3 regions of the Streptococcus koreensis genome follow, and region 3 is predicted to be linked to each of the others. Evidence: predicted binding sites of a transcription regulator. Region 3 holds the regulator's gene; each other region holds the start of a gene.

Region 1 (7,578 bases), 630 kb from region 3:
GTTTGGCAGAAACACCTGCACTCAAGTAGATGTATGGAAGGTTGGTTGCTTCTTCTTGTTCTTTAAAGAAGGCTGCAGCTTCCTCACGGCTATGCACAATTTCTCCATCGCCAAATCCTTCTACGTATTTGACGTTAACTGGCACTTCTACTTTCAAGACATCGATGTTGAAGCGTGGGTCTGAGAAGACTTTCATCGCTTCGATGACTTTGCGAGGTTTCACTTTAGCGTATTCTACAGAACCTGCATCAGCGATTTTTTCATCATAAGCCAAGATTTCAAGGAAGAATGGAATTTCTTCTGCTACACATTCTGAACCGATGCGTTCGATGTAGGCTTGTTTTTCTTGGTTGAGTTCGTCTGCACTGTCCACATCATAGTAGAGCAAGAATTTCACTGCATCTGCACCTTGTTCTTTGATGCGTTTAGCTGACCAAAGGTTGAGGCAGTCTGGCAGACGCTTGGTGCTAGAAGTGTCATAGCCTGTTTTTTCATATGCCAACAAGAGCCCTGCTTCTGCATCCAAGACCTTGGTCGCTGGAAGTCCATACTCAGGGTCCAAGAGCATAGAAGATGCGAATGGTGTCAATTCTTCAGCCACCAAGACCTTCAATTCTTCCATTTGAGCCACTGTTGGTTCTGTGTCTTGGTATTGGGCCATGAGGCGTTTCAAGGCACCGCGTTGGTCAAAAGCCAAGGCAGAGATCACACCCTCTTTGGTGCTCAATTTTTCTAAATAGTTGCGTTTTTGTTCTGTTAATACCATCTTATACCTCTTTTACATTTATCTGTTGATACAAATCATCATAGTGATGAATATTGATATGGCCTGTCGTTGCTTCTTGAGCATTCAACATGCCAAGGACATTGGCTTTGGTTAAAAGCGCTTGGTCATCTTCCTGATGATAGAGAGCTGAGGCAATCCCAGCAACCGTTGAATCACCAGAGCCCACTGGGTTGACGACTTCAATTTTTGGAATATCCACTTTATAGAAGACATCTCCGTGTTTGGCAAAGGCACCGTCAGCTCCTAGGGAGACGATGATCCAGTCAATGCCTTCAAATAAGTCAGTTTGAAGAACTTCTTTTAATTGATCAAAATCCTTGGTTACCTCATAGCCCAGTAATTGGGACAATTCTTCATTATTTGGCTTGATAACCGTTGGTTTAATAGGGGCTGCTAGAGCTTTTTCTAAGGAAGCACCTGAGCAATCCAGAACGACTGGTTTTCCTGCCTTCTTAGCACGCTCGACCAATTTCACATAATAATCAACTGGTAACCCAGCTGGTAAACTTCCTGAGATAACAACAACTGTTACAGCTGGAAGCAAAGCTTCAAAGTGAGACAGAAAGGCTTTCCCTTCTTCTTCAGAAACAGATGGACCTTTTTCCAGGATTTCAGTTTGTTGCCCTTCGTGGAGAATAGCAATACAATTGCGGGTCTCCCCTTGAATTTCAAAGAATTCTTTGCCGATCTTCTGATCCAGATGTTCCAAGATAAATTGGCCTGTTGAACCGCCAACCAGACCAGTCGCTGAGACAGGATCTCCAATCTCTGCTAGGACCCGTGTGACATTGAGTCCCTTACCTCCTGCAGTTTTGCTTACCTTGCCTACTCGATTGACCGTATCCAATTGTAAGGTTTCTAATGGATAGGAAATGTCAATAGATGGGTTCATGGTTACTGTTAAGATCATAATCCCACCTCTTAGTCGTGGTATTCACCACGATCCCATTTTTCAAGGAATTCTGTGAAGAAATCCTCATCTTCTTGATGGTCGTTGTGGGTTTCCAAATGTTGAATCTTGGCGATCAATTTCTTGTTTTCTTCACTTGGTTTGTATTCTGCATGAATGAAAGCTTCAATAATATCGCACATGAGCAATTCACCAGTTACTTTCCCACCGAAACCAATGACGTTGGCATTGAGTTCTTCTTTGGCATAAAGTGCAGTTGTCATATCGCGGACCAAGGCTGAACGGATTCCAGGGACCTTGTTAACCGCGTTGTTAATCCCAACGCCAGTTCCACAGATACATACTCCAAAATCTGCAAGACCACTAGCTACAGCTTCTCCGACTTTTTTCCCAAAAATTGGGTAGTGGGTGCGAGCATGGTCATAGGTTCCGAAATCAAGGACCTCATAGCCTTTTGATTTCAAAAATTCTGAAACAGCCATTTTTTCATTCGTGACAATATGGTCACATCCAATTGCAATTTTCATTCTTTTACTCCTCCCTTTAGCACATCTTGTTGAGCATATCCACACGGATTTGGTGGCGACCACCGTCATACTTACCGTTAACAAATCCCTTGGCAATATTTTTGGCCAATTGGTCACCCACGATTTGAGCACCCATGGTGATCATGCGAGAATTGTTATGACCACGAGTCATATAAGCTGAACGCTCATCTGAAACTTCTGCCGCAACCATTCCTTTAATTTTAGTTGCGACCATGAAAGGACCTGCTCCATAAGCGTCAATAACAATCCCAAGATTGTCTTCTGCTTGTTTCACTTCTTTTGCAACAGCCAAGGTCACATCAACAAAGTCTTGCCCTTCTTCAGTAACATCCACCACTTGGAAACCTTCTGCTTCCAAACACTCTTTGACTACTTCTTTTAAGCGAATACCTGCTGCATCCGCACCAACTACAATTGCCATATGATTCTCCTTTTTATATTTCCGTCAACAAAGAAAGTTCTCCTCTTTCTTCATCCGACTTCGTTTTGTTGTTCACAAACATAGTATAGCGCTAATTTTGTTTGTTGTCAACTATATTTGTTTATTTTTTTCATTTTTGTTTTAATTTTCAATCTTATTCTGTTTATAACAAACAAAAAGAGAGAATGATTCTCTCTTTTTTCAGTTCATCATTTATACAATCACTCGTGTATACTCCTCTAATTCTTCATGTGCTTTCTCAGATGCATCGTCCGTTATCACTGCCGTCACTTTCTTTAAGGAGCAGATAGAGGTAAAGTCTTCTTTACCAATCTTGGAGGAATCAATCAGTAGGTAGGCTTCGGAAGAACGTTCTAAAGCCAACTTTTGCGTATAGGCTTCTTCGAAAGAAGATGTTAGAACGCGTCCATCCACTATGCCGTTCCCACTGAAAAACATCTTGTGGAAGTACATTCTTTCCATGAGAGTGTTCGTTATCTCGCCGACAAAAGCTTGACTGGTTTCTCGGAGCTCCCCTCCCAAGAGGATCACCTTAAAGGTATCACTTTTCTTCTTTAACAACTCTTGGAAAATCGGCAGACAGTTGGTCACCACGCGCAATTCCTTATTATTAATAGCTTCGGAAAGAACTTCAACAGAGGTCCCCGGTCCAAGGAAGATACTCTCACCTTCTTTTATCAGTTCGCAAGCTTTCTTCGCTACCTCACGCTTAGCCAGTATATTCTTGAGCAACTTCTCTTCATGAGGAAGTTCTCGTGAAGGGAGGAATTGGTTACTTTTAGCTCCGTTTCGAACCCGAATAATCAGCCCCTGTTTTTCCAGTTCAATCAAATCACGACGGACCGTCATATCCGACACCTGCATACTTTCCATTATATCTTGAACGTAAACGGTTCCAGCCTTATTAACCAGATTGATAATCTCATTCAGTCTTTCCTGTTTCTTCATTTCCTACCTACTTGCTTCGTTTTTGTTTATTATAACCTTAAACTGTCAGAATCGCAATCATTATTTGTTTGAAACAAACATTTTTCCAAAAAAGAGAAATCAAAAAGGTTTATCCTTACGGATAAACCTCTGGTTACTATCGTTTCAAGCGAAATTAAGCTTTGTTTTCTGAACCGAATACGTCGATACGTTCTTCAACTGAAGCTGTGATTGCTTCGAATCCTGGTTTCAAGAATTTACGTGGGTCGAAGAGTTTCTTCTTATCGTATTCTGCTTCGTTTGCATCGTATTCACGTACGAATTGACGAGTTGCGTTAGCGAATGCGATTTGGCACTCAGTGTTAACGTTAACTTTCGCAACACCAAGTTTGATAGCTTCTTGGATTTGGTCATCAGGGATACCTGAACCACCGTGCAATACGATTGGGAATCCTGGAAGAGCTTCTGTCAATTTCTTCAAGTGGTCAAGGTCAAGACCTTCCCAGTTTGCTGGGTATGGACCGTGGATGTTACCAATACCTGCTGCCAAGAAGTCGATTCCTGTAGCAACCATTGCTTTAGCATCTTCGATTGGTGCCAATTCACCTTTACCAACGATACCGTCTTCTTCACCACCGATTGTACCAACTTCAGCCTCAACTGAGATACCTTTAGCGTGAGCTTTTTCTACAACTTCTTTCGCCAATTTAAGGTTTTCTTCAACTGGAAGGTGTGATCCGTCGAACATGATTGAAGTGTAGCCAACTTCAATACACTCAAGAGCATCTTCGTAGTGACCATGGTCCAAGTGGATTGCAACTGGTACAGTGATACCCATTGCTTCAACAAGGTTAGCGATCATGTTGCGAGCTACTTTGTAACCACCCATGTATTTAGCAGCACCCATAGAAGTTTGGATCAAAACTGGAGCTTTTTTAGCTTCTGCTGCACGCAAGATAGCTTGAGTCCACTCAAGGTTGTTTGTGTTAAATCCACCAACTGCGTAACCATTGTCACGAGCTGCTTGGACAAATTTTTCTGCTGAAACGATTGCCATTAGTAGTAGGCCTCCTCTAATTTATTGTGGTTAAACCACTTACATTGTTTATTTTATCACTTTTTAGATGAAAATGCTAGCTTTTCCTGTAGCTTTAAGCGCTTTCTTATGATAAATGAGGAGGAATGCTTACTTTCCCAAGACTTCTACAGCCCATAGAAACGCAAAAGAAGGGAGCCCAAGCTCCCTCTTTTTAATCCTCTGCTTTAAAATTTTTTAATGAAACTAAAAATGCAATCCCGGAAATCACTAGGAATCCTCCTGCGACCCATTGAGAATAGAAGAAATAAGTAAATTCATGAACTTTCCCAAAGATTTTTCCAAATAGCCACATCAAGGGACTTTCAAGATACGAAAAACTCCAGGACAAAATAAGGAGATTCGCAAATAAAAGAATGAGACCCGCTACCAGAAAGAGATTGGAAATCCACTTATGAATCCTCTTTTCATCTTTTAGGAGCCACCTAGAAGCGATGGCTAGAATACAGACAAAGAAGTTCCAGCTAATTAAAGCCATCAAGGCACTTCCGAAATCTTCATGAGCAGCGAGCCCCATGGCCAAAATCATGACTGGAGCAAAAAAATTAATGGCACTTCCTATGAGCGCTAGGAGCCCATTGATCAAAACCAGATAGTTCTTCTTCATGTTCACACCTCATCTCACACCTATTCTATCATAAAGTTTTGAAAAACAAAAAAGACAGCCGAAGCTGTCTTGATCATCTGATGCGGAGAGAGGGACTTGAACCCTCACGACCTAAAGCGGTCACAGGATCCTTAGTCCTGCGCGTCTGCCAATTCCGCCATCCCCGCGATTGAGTACCTTACTAGTATATCAATCTTCTACTTTCTTGTCAAGATTTTTTTCAAACTTTTTTCAAAGGTTGCAGATTTTCACAGGTTAAGCAGAGCGTCGGCAGCTTCACTTGTCTCTCCTGTTCAAATGAGGATTCATCCCTATTACAGAAGGGCTCCTTTAAGGGACTGGAATTGTCTCACTGGGGGTAACCAGATATTTTTCAAATTCTAAATCAGGCATGCATGAGGCCAAATCTTCTCTGATCCGATCAAGTGCTTCCAAGCGCATCTCTACAGAGGTCGCTCGATTCCCTTGGATGATAAAGAGGACATTGCGGGTCGTCTCCTCCATCTTGTAGCGTTCACCATCTCTCACATCTAGCCAGGCCATAATACCTTGTTGATCTCGGTAGACCGGATCGCTTTCACTAACATGCTTTTCGGTTGATAAGATGGGCAAAAAGCTATCCTCTCTTTGACTAATCGTAAACTCGATTGGCCCCTGGGTCTTATCCAAATCATGCCCTCCGATGGCTAGAAAAGAACTGAGGCATTCGACGTTATAGATATCAATCACACTATTAATCGTAGGAAGGAAGCCACGACTTTGAATATTCTTAATCAAAGCAAGAATAGTTGGTGGGTTCTTCTTAACACTACGACCTACTTCCTTCAACAAGTCAATGTAGCCTTGTACAACCGGCTCCTCTTTCACTGAGCTGAGATCGCAATTTAAAGCCCAAGCTTCCATGTCCTTCTTTTTAGCTAAAAAATCTGCAGATAAGGGAGCTTGTGGATTCAACTGTTTTGCCACTCCAATCACTACCGTCTCAATCCCTAAATCCACCAAACTTTGATTCAGTATCCAGTCCATATTCCCTTCCTCCTTCTGCACTAGGTTAGGCTTACACCCTCATTATACTCCTCCTTGAACCATCCTTCAAGTAAAGAAAAGAGAGTGGGACAGAAATCGGTCATTCGTTAGAATTCGATTTCGTCGTCCCACCTCCTCACAGTTGAGTAGGGCTGTAAAAGCTGATGAAATCAGCGTAGTAGAGCCTACTCAACCACTGCGTCTTGCTCGACAATCCAAAGAAAATAAAGAGGCTAGGACTTTTGTCCCAGCCTCTTTTTTGGATTATTCTTCTTCTTCGTAAGACTCTTCTTCGTCTTCTTCGTCAGTTAACTCAACTTCCACATCCAACTCATCTGGTGAGATTTCATTAATTTCAGCGTCATATGCTTCCACTTCATCCTTCTCATCTTCTGGGTTTTCATCGTCGTAAGTAAGCGCTGGATCTGCTTCATAGACATCTTCGTCTTCTGGATCATCCGCATTGTAATCAATCGCGTCTTCATCTCCATCCATAAAGGCGTTGACACGTTTTTTCTTACGTTTCTTAGGCTCTTCGTCTTCATCTGTTTCTTCAAGAGCGATGATTTCTTCATCTACCTCATCGATGGCATACCATGAGCGAAGTCCCCATTTGTTATCTCCTAGTGGGATAAAGCTTCCATCCACATTCAATTCCGTATAGAACAATGGAAGAGCTTCACGAATTTCACTGTTTGATTTTTCGAGGTAGTTTTGAATTTCATTGACCAGGTCATTGAAATACATTTCATGATCACGGCCACGTGACTCCAAAATCGCACGGGCTACTTCAATCATTGAAAGTTCACTTTTTTCTTGTCCAGCAAATACTTCTAATTCCAAGGTAGATCTCCTTCATTTTTATCTCAAGGCAACACTCTTTTCATTAAAAAAGAGGATACCCCTAGAATACATCATTTATCGTTACACTCTATTGTACGATAATTTTCCCCTTTCGTCAAAGGAAAATTCCGTGCCAATAAGAAGAGAAAAGCCGGGACACATGGCCTCAGCTTTTCTTCTTATGACTTATTTCCATCAAGATGGAAGATCGTCTTTTTTATTTTACTTTTGCAGTGCTTGTGATCACTTCAACAGCTTTCTTCACAGCAATATCGTGTTTCAACATTTCTGGTGAAAGCAAGCTACGAACTTGTTCAACTGGCATGTTGTAGTCTGCTGCCAATTGTTCGATTTCTGCAGTTACTTCTTCGTCAGTTGCTTCGAAGCCTTCT
Region 2 (7,578 bases), 510 kb from region 3:
ATAAGCTTTATCGTCTAGCTTAACTGATGAGACATTGAAGATAAATTTAATCGATACCCAACGTTCTACTAAGACAGCGAGGATAAACATCCCAAGGATAGAAGCTCCTTTAGTGATATCTTGCAAGATTCCACCAGACATATCTTTGGTAATTTCAGAACCGGCTTTGTATCCAAGTTCTTGGGTATACCACAAGAAGGACATACGAATTGCGTTCCATGCAAGGAAGAAGATGAGTGGACCAAGGATATTACCAGTCAAGGCAAGAGATGCACCAAGTGCTCCAAGGATCGGACGAACTGTAAACCAGAAGACTGGATCTCCGATACCAGCCAAAGGCCCCATCATACCAATTTTAACCCCTTGGATAGCAGCATCATCAATAGCAGCACCGTTTGCTTTTTCTTCTTCAAGGGCAAGAGTAACCCCGATGATTGGAGCAGCTACGTATGGGTGAGTGTTGAAGAACTCCATGTGACGCTCAAGAGCAGCCGCTTGGTCTTCTTTCTTGGTGTAGAGTTTTTTGATAGCTGGGATCAATGAGTAAGCCCAACCCAAGTTTTGCATCCGTTCGTAGTTCCAAGAACCTTGCAAGAAGGTTGAACGCCACCAAACTTTTTGACGATCTGATTTAGATAATTGTAATTTTTCAGTCATGATAGTGTCACACCTTTCTTAATAGTCTTCGAGAATATCGCCGATTGGGTCATTAGAAGTAGCGACTCCGCCACCTCCGTTGCCACCTTTCTTAGAAAGTGAAAGGTAAATCAAGGCAAGGGCAACACCAATCGCTCCAAGAGCAATCAAAGTTAATTCGCTGACGGCAGCAAGTGCAAAACCAATGGCAAAGAATGGCCAAACTTCACGGCTTGCCATCATGTTGATAACCATAGCATAACCAACGGCTACAACCATACCTCCACCGATTTGCATACCGTCTGACAACCAAGCAGGCATCGCTTCAAGCGCACCTTTAACAGTTTCAGCAGGGATCATCAACAAGAGGGCTGCAGGAATAGCGATACGAAGACCTTGAAGAAGAAGAGCTACAAAGTGAGCGCGTTCTACCCCTTTGATATCACCTTTTTTAGCAGCAGCATCGGCAGTGTGGACCAAACCAACAGAGAGAGTACGGACGATCATGGTCAAGAAAAGACCAGCGACTGCAAGTGGAATAGCCACACCTTGAGCCACAGCGATTCCTTTAGAACTAAAGTCACCACCAAGAACCAAGATAATCGCAGCAGCGACAGATGCAAGAGCAGCATCGGGTGCAACGGCAGCTCCAATGTTTGCCCAGCCAAGTGCAAGTAATTGAAGGGAACCACCAAGCATCACACCGGCAGTCAAGTTACCTGTTACCAAACCGATTAAGGTACAAGCAACAAGTGGTTGGTGGAATTGGAATTGGTCAAGGATACCTTCAAGACCTGCTAAGAAGGCAACAACGACCACTAATACCATAGAAATAATAGACATGTTTAAAATCCTTTCGTAAGTAATCGATTATTGAACGTTAGCTTTGTTAATTAAGTCAAACAAATCTTTCTTAGAGTCATTTGGCACTTTACGGACATCAAATTCTACTCCAAGATCACGCATTTTTTCAAATGTAGCCACATCTTCTTTATCCATTGACAACACATTGTTAACCATGGTTTTACCAGTTGAGTGGGCCATTGAACCAACGTTCAAGGTTTTAATCGGAACACCACCTTCGATGGCACGAAGAGCGTCTTGAGGTGTTTCAAATAAGATCAAAGCATGTGTTTCACCAAAGCGTGGATCTTTTGCGACGTCGATCAATTTTTGAATTGGGACTACGTTTGCTTTTACACCATTTGGTGCCGCCTGCTTAATCAACTCTTTACGGAGTTCATCTTTGGCAACTGAGTCTGAAGCAACGATAATGCGATCTGCTTTTGAATCAGGAGTCCAAGCAGTAGCGACTTGTCCATGAAGGAGACGAGTATCGAGACGAGCAAGGTTGATTTTGAGTTTGCCATCTCCAATCACTGTTCCCTCTGGAATAGCAGCTTGGGCAACAGGAGCAGCTGAAGCAGTGCTTGCTTCTTCGACAGGATTCAATTCTTCTGGAAGAGCTTTGATTCCATCTTTAGATTCTTTGATGATGTTTGCAGCGATTTGATCAACGCCTGCATTTGCATCCATCAAACGCTCTGTATAAGCTTGAATCAACATCGGAAGGTTTAATCCAGTGATGATCGCAAATTTACGATCTGGATTTTCCCCCATGACACGACTAGCTTGGTTAAATGGAGAACCACTCCAAAGGTCAGCCAAAACCAAGATTTCATCTTCTGCATCAAATGCGGCAACAGCAGCATTGAATTTAGCATAGAGATCATCTGGGCCTTCACTTGGCATGAACGTAACCACTTGAACTTTCTCTTGATCCCCAAAGATCATCGAGCCGGATTGGTGGATTCCAGCTGCAAATTCACCGTGGCTAGCAATAATGATACCAATACTCATTATTGACATTCCTCCTTATAAAATTTGTTTGACTTTCAGTTTAAGAAAACTTTAAGCTAATTTATTATAAAACGTTTTCATCATAAAGTCAATTTTTCAGTACTAAATTAAAGGAAAAAGAAGGTTTTTAATATATTAATTTGTTAATATTTATCTTCGAGTGCTAGCAGAGTTTTTTACGACTGAACTCGAAAAGCCTTTGGAAATCCTTGACAAAATGGGAGTGAAGGGGATTCGAAGTTTCTGAAAAGATAAGTAGTAGCTTCTGAGGGGTAAAATAAAGATATAGAAACTCCTTGTAGGCCCTGCTTATGAGAAAGTGAAAAAGACCAGCCCAATTGGGTTGGTCTCAGATTGAAGCCATAGTCTTATGAAAAACTTTCCTTAGGTGAGTACGGACGTCAGCGAACTTCTTCGAAGTTCCATAACTAATTATTGAGCCTAAGGTCTCAATAATTCCGAGTGTCTGAAACAATTGTGTTTCAAGCACTTTTCCCACAGCGGAAAGTTTTTTCCTTTTCTTAAATGACTAAAACGTAAAAGTCATTTAAGAAAATCATCTAGCTATTTTATGTAAAACAATAGTTTGTCTAAATTCAAAGACCAGCCCTCTTGGACTAGTCTTGTAGGTTCGTTTATTTAGTTAGTGAAGTCAAGTACCATACGTCCTTGAATGGTTCCGGCTTCCATTTCGTCAAAGACCTTAACAGCATCTTCTACTGGACGTTTTTGAACGACTGGCACTACCAAACCTTCTGCACCAAATTGGAAAGCTTCTTCTAAGTCTTTACGAGTTCCAACAAGAGAACCAATGACTTGGATACCATCTAATACTGTTTTCACAATGCTGAGCTCCATCATTTCAGAAGGAAGTCCGACTGCAACAACGCGACCACCCGCACGAACTGAATCTACTGCTTGGTTGAAGGCTACTTTAGAAACGGCTGTTACGACAGCAGAGTGAGCTCCACCATTTGTTTTTTCTTTGATCAATCCTGGGACATCTTCGACTTCACGACCATTAATGACAAAGTCTGCCCCAACTTCTTTAGCCAATTCGAGTTTATCATTGTTGATATCAACAGCGATGACATGAGCGTTGAAGACTTTCTTGGCATATTGAACAGCTAAGTTACCCAAGCCACCAGCTCCATAGATAACGATCCATTGGCCTGGTTCAGCTTTGGCTTCTTTGATAGCTTTGTAGGTTGTAACACCGGCACAGGTAATAGAAGAAGCTTGGGCTGGATCTAATCCCTCTGGTACTTTTACTGCGTAGTCTGCAGTTACGATACATTGTTCAGCCATTCCTCCATCAACAGAGTAACCAGCATTTTTTACAGTACGGCAAAGAGTTTCGCGACCAGTTGTACAGTATTCACAAGTGCCACATCCTTCGAAGAACCAAGCAACACTGACACGGTCACCAACTTTTAAACTTGTCACATCTGGAGCAAGTTCTTTAACAATACCGATTCCTTCGTGTCCAAGAACACGGCCTGGAACTTTACCGAAGTCTCCGTGAGCAACGTGCAAGTCCGTGTGGCAGACACCACAGTATTCGATTTGAACAAGAGCTTCCCCTGTTTCTAATGGGCGCATCTCCTTGTTTGCAACAATTTCAACACCAGTACCTTCTGGATTTACAACAACAGCTTTCATAGTTTTCCTCCTCAAGAGCTTAGTTGAATTAGAGACGGTAATAAAACGAGAAGTAACATCACTTGAATCATTATCGTATGAAACGAGCTAGGCTCCTTTTTTATTTTTGTTATGTTAATTTTATCACAAACTCCATCAGTTAGCAAGCGTTTACATAGAAAAATTTTCTGAAAATAAACTTAACTGGTTAAATTATTTTCAGAAAAAGTCCCTATAAAGTTTCGTATGTTTGAGAAAACAAAAAAGCTTGAATCCTTTCTTGTAAAAGGTGATTCAAGCGATTCACTTTATTTATAGGAAGAGTTTTTCTAGTTGACGAGCAACGCCGTCCTGATCATTTGTATACTCGGTTTGTTTATCGGCATAGGGGAGGAGGACAGGATTGGCGTTTTTCATAGCATAACCAGTTCCTGCGAAAGCCAACATGTCTGTATCGTTTTGCTCATCCCCAAAAGCAATCAAGTCTTTCCGATCAAGTCCGTAAGTCTCGAGGAGATGGTTGAGGGCAAAGGCTTTATTAACCCCTTTTGGAGCGCACTCGAGAATGTTGAGCGGTCCCCCCCAACTATTGATTTCCAATTCATGATGGTAGTAGTCACGCATTTCTTCGGCTAAAGCATACTTATCTTTAGCGCGTGTTTGAAAGAGGATAGCATTTGGATTTTCGGTAACTTTACGAGCTTCAAATTTTGTTTTGGAGGAGATTTTAGAAACCCCAAATAAGGCGGGATCAATAGTATGGTGGTAGGTGTGTGTGACATAGAACTTATTGCGATATTCCCCTGCAATAAAGTCCGCCTGGATGTCATTTTCTCTCTCGACCATATCGAGGAGGTATTTTTTATCAAGAGTCATGGATAGTTCTTTCGACCATTTTTTATTTGGAATATGAGTGAGAGCACCGTTAAAGTTAATCATGGGACTCTCTAATCCCAATTCCCTATAGATATGATCTGCCATTCGATAGGGACGCCCAGTTGTAATAATGACCCGGTGACCTTGTTTACTGATTTTCTGGATGGTTTCAATCGTATAGGGTGATAATTTACTCTCAGAATTTAATAGGGTGCCATCTAAATCGACAGCGATTAGTTTTTTATTCATAGGAAAAATCCTTTCATTTGTATGGTTTTTCGTACTCCAAATGAGGAATGTTTTATAGAGTAAAGAGCACCATGTTTTAAGAAGAATGCTACCATTATACCAGATAAATAGGAAAATTTCAGTCTTTCGAATGGTAAATGATGTGGCAGAAAAGATTGTTCAGATGAATCTCTTGTAAAAGTGAATGATATTTGATAAAATAGTAGCATTGTTCGTGATTGAGTCGCGGGCAGATTTATTTTTTTAAGGAGTTTATTGGAAAAATGGATAAGTTTTTCAAACTATCTGAACACGGAACGACGGTTCGTACTGAGGTATTAGCTGGTTTAACGACCTTCTTTGCCATGTCTTATATCTTGTTTGTAAACCCTCAAATGCTTTCTCAAACAGGAATGCCTGCTCAAGGAGTATTTCTAGCAACCATTATTGGGTCAGTCGTTGGAACTCTCATGATGGCTTTCTATGCGAATCTACCTTATGCTCAAGCACCAGGGATGGGATTGAATGCCTTCTTTACTTTTACAGTTGTATTTGGGATGGGCTATTCTTGGAAAGAAGCCTTGGGAATGGTCTTCATTTGTGGATTGATTTCTTTGGTTATCACATTAACCAATGTTCGGAAAATGATTATTGAGTCAATTCCAAATGCTTTGCGTTCAGCTATCTCAGCTGGTATCGGAATTTTCTTGGCCTATGTCGGAATTAAAAATGCTGGCCTGTTGAAGTTTTCGATTGATCCACATACCTATACGGTAGCAGGAGAAGGGGCTGATAAGGCAAATGCTGCGATTACAGCAAATTCTGCAGCGGTCCCAGGACTTGTTAGTTTCAATAGTCCGACAGTCCTCCTTGCCTTGGCTGGCTTAGCCATTACTGTTTTCTTTGTCATCAAGGGCATTAAAGGAGGAATTATCCTTTCTATCCTTACGACAACAATCCTCGGTATTGTGTTTGGAATTGTTGATCTTTCAACGATTGACTTTGGTAGTACCCATCTTGGAGCAGCTGTCAATGATCTTGGCAAAATTTTTGGAGCTGCACTTGGTTCAGAAGGATTAGGTTCTTTGATTACCAATACTTCTCGTCTTCCTGAAACCTTGATGGCCATCTTGGCATTCTCCTTGACAGATATCTTTGATACGATTGGTACCTTGATTGGAACTGGTGAAAAAGTTGGTATTGTTGCCACAAATGGTGAAAATCATCAATCCGCTAAATTGGATAAAGCCCTTTATTCAGACCTTGTAGCGACATCTGTTGGTGCTATTGCAGGTACTTCGAATGTGACGACTTATGTTGAGTCAGCTGCGGGAATTGGAGCTGGTGGACGGACTGGTTTGACAGCCCTTGTAGTAGCCATCTGTTTCACAGTGTCAAGTATTTTTAGTCCCCTTCTTGCTATTGTACCGACAGCAGCGACAGCACCGATTTTGATCATCGTTGGGATCATGATGTTGAGTAGCTTGAAAAACATCCATTGGGATGATATGGCAGAAGCTGTACCAGCCTTCTTCACCTCTATCTTTATGGGGTTCAGCTATTCCATCACAAATGGGATTGCAGCAGGTTTTATTACCTATACAGTAACCAAACTGGTCAAAGGTGAAGCCAAAGAAGTTCACAGTATGATTTGGATTTTAGATGCCTTGTTTATTCTGAACTTTATCAGTATGGCCTTGCACTAGAATGAACATAGAAGAAAGCTTGGACAAATCGTCCAAGCTTTTTGATTGTCTCAGGTGAGGCCGAAGGTGATCGACTAAAAATAGTGGGCAAGAATCAATTATTTTTGGTATAATGGAGCAATGAAAAGTCAAAATGAACAAGAGTTGATTGCACTTGGAAAACAGTTGGGTCAACAGTTAGAAAAACAGGATGTCGTGATTCTGACAGGGGATCTGGGGGCTGGGAAAACAACCTTTACAAAAGGCCTAGCTCAAGGGTTGGATATTCGTCAGATGATTAAAAGTCCCACTTATACCATTGTGAGAGAATATGAAGGTCGCTTGCCTTTGTATCACCTGGATGTCTATCGTATAGGGGACGATCCAGATTCGATTGATTTGGATGACTTTTTGTTTGGTGAAGGGGTTACCGTCATTGAGTGGGGAGAGTTGCTAGAGACCAGTCTTCCTGCTGGATATTTAAAGGTTGAATTGCTCAAGGATGGTGACGGACGCGAGATACGCTTGTCAGCTGTCGGGGAACGTGCAGAACAATTAAGGGAGTCATTTCTGACTTCTGTAGGAGCTTGAAGATGGAACAGGTACTAGATCTCTTTTTGAAAGAGGCTGAAGTGTCGGATGCACAGTCTTT
Region 3 (7,578 bases):
GTCTGGAAACAGAGAGACGTGAGAAAAGAATCCCAAAAGGTTTATTAGCCTTTGACCGTAGTCGTTATAATTCTATTGAGGACTATGAGTTGGAAATGGAGGTAGATGCTGCCTCAGATGAAACTTATTTTCACGAATTTCTCAAGGAAAAACAAATTGAATATAAGCCAGCAAAAAGCAAAGTGGCAAGATTAGCTCAAAGTTTGCTAAAAAGCTGAAATTACTGAATTTTTTTGCTAAAATAAGACTAGACAAAAATATCTAAATGAGGATCAAACACATGTCAGAAAAAAACAATATGAAGCTCTTCGCACTCAACTCCAATCAAGAAATTGCACAAAAAATTTCGGAAGTTGCTGGCATCCCACTCGGAAAGCTTTCTTCACGTCAATTCTCAGATGGTGAAATCCAAATTAATATCGAAGAAAGTGTGCGTGGATATGATATTTACATCATCCAATCTACTAGCTTCCCAGTGAACAATCACTTAATGGAATTGTTAATCATGGTAGATGCTTGCCAACGAGCAAGTGCCCATACCGTAAACGTGGTCCTTCCATACTTTGGGTATGCTCGTCAAGACCGCACTGCTGCTCCTCGCGAACCAATTACAGCAAAATTAGTTGCCAACATGCTTGTCAAGGCAGGGGTAGACCGTGTTGTAACCCTCGATCTTCATGCGGTTCAAGTACAAGGCTTCTTCGATATCCCAGTAGACAACTTGTTCACGATTCCTCTATTTGCTGATCACTATATCAAACAAGGTTTAACCGGTTCAGATGTAGTGGTTGTCAGCCCTAAAAATTCTGGAGTGAAACGCGCACGCAATCTTGCAGAATATCTAGATGCCCCAATTGCTATCATCGACTACGCCCAAGACGACTCTAGCCGTGACGAGGGCTACATCATCGGGGATGTTAAAGGTAAAAAAGCAATCCTGATCGATGATATTTTGAATACAGGAAAAACCTTCTCTGAGGCTGCAAAAATTGTTCAACGCGACGGCGCTACTGAGATTTATGCCGTTTCTAGTCACGGACTTTTCGTTAAGGGAGCTGCAGAATTACTAGACCAAGCACCGATTAAAGAAATTTTGGTTACAGACTCTGTAGCAACCAAAGAGCAAAAACCCCAAAATGTAAAATACATTACTGCAAGCGAATTGATTGGAGATGCCCTTGTACGTATCCAAGAGCGTAAACCAGTTAGTCCACTCTTTGCATACCACAAGAAATAAGGTGATGTCGTGATTTATTTTGACAATGCGGCAACCACTCCCCTAAGCCCAGGAGTAATCAAGGTGATGACAGAAACGATGGAGACCAGTTTCGGAAATCCCTCTAGCCTCCACTCCCATGGTCGTCAAGCGAAAAAGATTCTTAGAGATGCTAGGGAATGCGTTGCAACTTGTTTAAAGACCTCTAGTCAACAGATTATCTTCACTTCTGGCGGGACCGAAAGTAATAACACTGTTATAAAGGGCTACTGTCTCAAACATAGACAGCAAGGGAAGCATATTATTACCACGGCTATTGAGCACCATGCCGTTCTTGAACCGATTGAGTACTTGGTCCAAGAATATGGATTTGAAGTAACCATCATTCAACCAGTAGATCAAAAAATTCGACCTGAAGATATTCGAGCTGCACTTCGTCCCGATACAATTTTAGTATCCACCATGTATGCCAACAACGAAACGGGTGATCTCTTGCCTATCAAGGCAATTTCTGACCTTTTAAAAGACCATCCTGCTGCTTTTCATGTTGATGCTGTTCAAGCCGTTGGTAAACTTGCTGTAGCCCCTGAAGAGCTAGGAGTTGATTTTCTAACCGCATCGGCCCATAAATTTCACGGGCCTAAGGGAGTTGGTCTTCTCTATGCTAAAAAGCCTGACTTCTTCAATCTCTTACACGGGGGTGACCAAGAAGACAAACGTCGAGCTAGCACAGAGAACTTGATTTCAATTGCTGGAATGGCTCAAGCCCTCAAAGAAGCAACTGATCAGTTAGACGCAAATTATCAGTATATTCAGAGCTTATCTGAACGTATCCTAACTGGCCTAGAGGATCTAGATTTTTATCTGAATTGCACAGACTCCAAACTTCCTCATGTCTTAAATATCGGCTTTCCAGGTATCAGCAATGATATCCTACTGCTTCGTTTAGACATGGCAGGAATTTCAGTCTCAACCGGCTCTGCTTGTACAGCAGGAACTGTTCAACCAAGCCACGTTCTTGCGGCTTATTATGGCGAAGATTCTCATCGATTGAAGGAATCTATTCGCATTAGTTTATCCGAATTCAATACGACCGCTGAGGTCGATACTTTTATAACAACCATTCACAAAATTTTAGGAGAATTACATGGCATTTGAAACATCTGTCTCATTACCAAACTGCGATTACACATACGCAATCCATCCAAATATTAAAAAATATACCCTACGCGACAATACCTTTGCACAAACAAAGGTTGGGAACTACGAATTAAATCGTTTATTAGAAGCTGTTCCAAACAGCGGGGATGGCTTTAAGCTAAAAATTATCATCAATAAGGATTTAACAGGATTTAAAATTAACATTACTGATAAGTCAGGTCTTCGTTTGGTGAATATTTTTAAAAATCCAGAAAACAAAATCATCCAACAAAAATTCTACTTCCTTATGGATAGTCTAGTTGAACGGGAAATCTTTGAAAGGATTGAAAAGTAATGACCAATGGTCTCATAGTCCTCACTTATTTGGATGCATACAAAAAGGAACGTCAGATCAGCTACGATAATTTGGATCACTGTTTATTAGCTTTTTCAGGCTGTGTGACCCTTCCAGATTCCTATCAGGTTGTTTCCGTATCCTACAAGGGACAAACATTACCTTTTACTGGAAAGATAGGCGACTTCTATCGCTATCTGATTCAGTTTGATCAGAGTTTAAGAAATTCCAACTAAGAAAGAAAAGCACCTTTTTGGTGTTTTTTTAGTAGAAGATAGTTGCTTTATTCACAAACTTTTTATACAATAGATTTGAAAGGTTGTGATATTGTGAAACAAGATAAGACTAATCCAATTCCTCGTGCTACTGCCAAACGACTCTCCCTCTACTACCGCATTTTTAAACGCTTTAATGCAGAGAAAATCGAGAGAGCCAATTCAAAACAGATTGCTGAAGCCATCGGGATTGACTCCGCAACTGTTCGTCGCGACTTCTCCTACTTCGGAGAGCTAGGACGACGTGGTTTTGGTTATGATGTCAAAAAGTTAATGAACTTTTTCGCAGATCTCTTAAATGATAACTCCATCACCAATGTTGCTATCGTTGGTATTGGGAATATGGGAAGTGCCCTTCTTCACTATCGCTTCCATGAGCGAAACAAGATGAAGATTGTCATGGCATTTGATACCGATGATCATGAGTTAGTCGGTACTAAAAGTAAAGATGGTATTCCGATTTACGGCATCTCAACGCTGAAAGAAAAACTAGAGGGACAAGAGATCCAAACAGCCATTTTAACCGTTCCAAGTGTAAAATCTCAAGAAGTTGCAGATGTACTGGTTGAAGCTGGTATCAAGGGAATCCTTAGCTTTTCCCCAGTACACTTAACAGTTCCAAAAGATGTGGTTGTCCAATATGTCGATCTAACCAGTGAACTGCAAACCCTTCTCTACTTTATGCGCAAAAATACTTAATAAATGAGGCTGGGACAAAAGTCCTAGCCTCTCAATTGTCTTTGGATTGTCGAGCAAGACGCAGTGGTTGAGTGGGCTCCACTACGCTGAGTTCATCAGCTTTTATGGCCCTACTCAACTGTGAGGAGGTGGGACGACGAAATCGAATTCTAACGAATGACCGATTTCTGTCCCACTCTCTTTCCGTCTATACCAATAAGTCTGTCTCCTCTCGGTAGCTATAATAGTCATCGGTTGAGACAATCAGATGGTCAAGAAAAACAATTCCAAGACAATTACAGGCTTCAATCATTTGTTGGGTGACACCATCATCATTCTTACTCGGATGAATGATTCCAGATGGATGGTTGTGAACAAGGATTAAAGACGTCGCCATATGCTTGATGGCATAATGCAAGATCTCTCGAGGTTCTGCAATGCTACGATTGACTGTTCCGATAAAAATCACTTGCTGATGGATAATTTGGTTCTGGGTATTCAGATACAAGGCCAGTAAATGCTCTTGTTTCTCATGGCCGATCTTTTGCTGCATCATCTTTGCAAGCTTCTGACTACTCATAATTTGTTCTGTTTCAATCACTTGGGAAGTCTGGATCCGTTTCCCAAGTTCAATAGCAGCTAACAGCTCAATTGCCTTTACTTTCCCAATCCCTGGAACTTCCTGTAGCTCCTGAAAGCTCATACTAGCCAATTCCTTTAAGCTCTTTAGTGAGCCTAAGAGCTCCTGTGCGATCTCGTAGACTGTTTTATTTTTGTTCCCCGTCCGTAATAAGATGGACAGCAATTCTTGATTACTGAGCTTATCAGGGCCTTCTGTAAGCAAGCGTTCTCTAGGTAAAAGACTAGCTTCTTGAAATACAATATGATACATAAAAAACCTCCTCAATTAATAATTCGCAATTGAGGAGGAAAATGGATGAGTCTGTATAAAATTTATATAGGACAAACTACTTCTCTTAGGTTTTCAAGGATTCGAGTTTCTTCATTTGAGAAGTTAATTCTATAGCCTTCTTGCACTTGTTCCAAGGTCCTTAGGAATTGACGAATTTCGTATCGAATTAAGTGTTCTTGATCATCAGGAAGGTTTTCAATGGTTTTAAAGACCTGTTCAACTTCGTAGATTCCCTTGGTAATGAGTCCCGTTTTTGGAAAATCATTGACCAGTAAGCCGTAGAAATTTCTTAGCAGAGTATAGATATCTTCTGTAGGCATTCGGTTCCTCCAAGCTTCTTTCTATCACTCTTCTATTATAAAATAGAAAGCATGCAAAAATATGTCAGTCAGGTAACATTTTATGACTATCCTCTTACAAATTGGCAGAAAATTAACAGAAAAAAAGAGGTCAAGGACCTCTTTTTTTGTTGATTATAATTGCATTTGATTATAAGATTTTGTGAAAGCTTCTAGGATATCTTTTGGTGCTTTTGAGTAATCTACTGAAGTTTCCAAAGTACCTTTTACAATCGTACGATAAGTTGCTGCAGCATCCTCACAGGTCACCAAAGTAATTTCATTTACCCCTTCTCGATCTGCAATGACATCGACCCGATCTGGCGTTACTGTCTCAACAGAATTGATGACATAGGTATACACCTTTTCCTTATCAGTGATATAGATTTTCATTCCAGCTTTGGCATGTTCTAATGGGGAAAAGAGCATTTCATTTGCCCCAGTCAAACCAAAGACATGGTGACTGGCCAAGGAGTAATTCCTTTGCCCCATAACCTGGTCCTCTTTCATGGTACCTGCCCCATAATAAAGCCCCACATTATCTAAGCCTTTAAAAATCGGAAGGTTCATCTTCAATTCTGGAATTGCAATTCCTCCAATAACAGGTAACTTTTGTGCCTGCCATTGGGCATTGATGACAGATTCTGTAGACAGCGATTTGACTTCTTTAAAGTCAAAGCTAGTCTTAGCCTCTTTATTCTTATCGATGGTCTTTTTCGATACCTTGTTGACCTGGTACTGATTGGTATGCCAAACCATGATCATGTTCCGAATCGGAGCATTAAAAATCAGAGCGATAGACAAAAGGATCAGCAAGGTAGCAAAGATATTAATCAAGCGATTGCGTAAGCTTGTTTTCTTCTTTTTTCTTCTTGAAGCCATTGTTCACCCTACCCTTCACTTTCAGTTTCTGACTCATCTTTTTCGTCAGCTTGAACCGTTGTAAAGGTTACGATTTGGGCATCTTGATCCAGACGCATGACTTTCACACCCATAGTCGAACGTCCAGTTTGAGAAATATTCGCGACGCTTGTACGAATCATGACGCCTGTATTGGTGATAATCATCAAATCCTCATCTCCTTTGACAGTCATGAGACCGGCAAGAGGACCATTTTTCTCAGCCACATTCGCAGTTTTAATCCCTTTACCACCACGTCCTTTGGTTGGATACTCATCAGCACGCGTGCGTTTACCATATCCCTTTTCAGTGATAATCAATACTTCATCTTGATCTGTAATCACGCTTGCACCGACCACTTGATCCCCCGGACGAAGGTTGACACCTCGGACACCAGTTGCTGAACGTCCCATATTCCGAACAACAGACTCTTTGAAACGAACAGAATACCCAAATTTAGTCCCAATGATAACGTCAGCATTCCCATCAGTAAGGAAGACGTTGATTAGCTCATCCTCATCTTTGAGGTTAAGAGCTTTCAAGCCATTTTGACGGATGTTGGCAAACTCGGCCACACTGGTCCGTTTAACTAGTCCAGAACGCGTTGTAAAGAAGAGATAGGAGTCTTCACTACGATCCTGAGCGACGTTAATAATTGTCTGGATGGATTCTCCATCATCTAACTTCAGCAAGTTAACAATCGGAAGTCCTTTGGCTGTACGGCCGTATTCAGGGATTTCATAGCCTTTGAGACGATATACCCGTCCCTTATTGGTAAAGAAGAGCAAACGATCATGGGTGCTAGTAGAAACCAATTCACGGACAAAGTCATCATCCTTGACCCCTGTACCTTGAACACCACGCCCCCCACGTTTCTGAGCGGTAAATTCAGCTTGATCCAAGCGTTTAATATAGCCTTTGTTGGACAGGGTAATCAAAACGTCTGTTTCTTCAATTAAGTCCTCATCTTCAAGAGAAAGAACTTCTCCGACCATCAACTCAGTACGACGAGCATCGCCGAATTTACGTTTAACTTCATCCAATTCTTCCTTGATGATCGTAGCTACACGCTCAGGCTTAGCTAAAATGTCTGCAAGATCAGCAATCAAAGCAATGAGGTCATCGTATTCGCTTTGGATCTTGTCGCGTTCCAAACCAGTCAAACGACGAAGACGCATATCCAAGATAGCTTGGCTTTGACGCTCAGAAAGCTTAAACTTACTCATCAATTCAGCTTGAGCTTCTGCATCTGTCTGGCTATTCCGGATGATTTTAATCACTTCATCGATGTGATCAAGAGCGATTAAGAGTCCTTCCAAGATATGGGCACGAGCTTCCGCCTTCTCTTTATCAAAGATGGTCCGACGAGTCACTACTTCTTTTTGGTGCTCAATATATGATCCTAAAATCTCACGAAGGGAGAGAATTTTAGGGACACCATTTTGGATGGCCAACATGTTGAAACCAAAGTTGGTTTGCATTTGGGTCATCTTGAAGAGATTGTTTAAGATGACATTAGCTGAAGCATCGCGACGGACTTCAATGACGAAACGAACCCCTTCACGGTTTGATTCATCCCGAACAGCAGTAATGCCATCAATCCGTTTCTCTTGGACCAAACGTACAATATGTTCATGCACTTTGGTCTTGTTGACCATATAAGGAAATTCTGTCACAACAATGCGTTCACGACCAGTCTTGGTCTCTTCAATCTCCGTGCGAGAACGCAAGACAATCGAGCCCTTTCCTGTTTCATAGGCCTT

What was found. Region 3 encodes Rex, which represses fermentation and respiration genes when NADH is low (regulators of the CRP and FNR family bind a similar motif). Its sites were predicted from a motif close to TTGTGAANTANTTCACAA; they were not measured.
Region 1: D7D50_RS01380 (class II fructose-bisphosphate aldolase) is a predicted target of Rex. The motif match lies at 4,716-4,733, and genes of this name have one in related genera.
Region 2: adhP (alcohol dehydrogenase AdhP) is a predicted target of Rex. The motif match lies at 4,270-4,287, and genes of this name have one in related genera.

Annotation. Positions count from the first base shown of each region.
Region 1 is NZ_CP032620.1:253,332-260,909, forward strand. It holds gene lacD (tagatose-bisphosphate aldolase) at 1-766, opposite strand, end outside; gene D7D50_RS01360 (tagatose-6-phosphate kinase) at 768-1,697, opposite strand; gene lacB (galactose-6-phosphate isomerase subunit LacB) at 1,709-2,224, opposite strand; gene lacA (galactose-6-phosphate isomerase subunit LacA) at 2,241-2,666, opposite strand; gene D7D50_RS01375 (DeoR/GlpR family DNA-binding transcription regulator) at 2,880-3,635, opposite strand; gene D7D50_RS01380 (class II fructose-bisphosphate aldolase) at 3,790-4,671, opposite strand; gene D7D50_RS01385 (hypothetical protein) at 4,865-5,317, opposite strand; tRNA gene D7D50_RS01390 (tRNA-Leu) at 5,399-5,484, opposite strand; gene D7D50_RS01395 (B3/B4 domain-containing protein) at 5,648-6,343, opposite strand; gene rpoE (DNA-directed RNA polymerase subunit delta) at 6,608-7,186, opposite strand; gene tig (trigger factor) at 7,404-7,578, opposite strand, start outside.
Region 2 is NZ_CP032620.1:137,089-144,666, reverse strand. It holds gene D7D50_RS00815 (PTS system mannose/fructose/sorbose family transporter subunit IID) at 1-657, opposite strand, end outside; gene D7D50_RS00810 (PTS mannose/fructose/sorbose transporter subunit IIC) at 676-1,479, opposite strand; gene D7D50_RS00805 (PTS sugar transporter subunit IIB) at 1,507-2,496, opposite strand; gene adhP (alcohol dehydrogenase AdhP) at 3,136-4,158, opposite strand; gene D7D50_RS00795 (Cof-type HAD-IIB family hydrolase) at 4,450-5,262, opposite strand; gene D7D50_RS00790 (NCS2 family permease) at 5,526-6,947, shown strand; gene tsaE (tRNA (adenosine(37)-N6)-threonylcarbamoyltransferase complex ATPase subunit type 1 TsaE) at 7,068-7,517, shown strand; gene D7D50_RS00780 (GNAT family N-acetyltransferase) at 7,520-7,578, shown strand, end outside.
Region 3 is NZ_CP032620.1:1,632,200-1,639,777, forward strand. It holds gene D7D50_RS08170 (CYTH domain-containing protein) at 1-218, shown strand, start outside; gene D7D50_RS08175 (ribose-phosphate diphosphokinase) at 281-1,237, shown strand; gene D7D50_RS08180 (cysteine desulfurase family protein) at 1,247-2,374, shown strand; gene D7D50_RS08185 (DUF1831 domain-containing protein) at 2,364-2,711, shown strand; gene D7D50_RS08190 (DUF4649 family protein) at 2,711-2,947, shown strand; gene D7D50_RS08195 (redox-sensing transcriptional repressor Rex) at 3,041-3,685, shown strand; gene radC (RadC family protein) at 3,873-4,556, opposite strand; gene D7D50_RS08210 (hypothetical protein) at 4,619-4,897, opposite strand; gene D7D50_RS08215 (class A sortase) at 5,051-5,797, opposite strand; gene gyrA (DNA gyrase subunit A) at 5,806-7,578, opposite strand, start outside.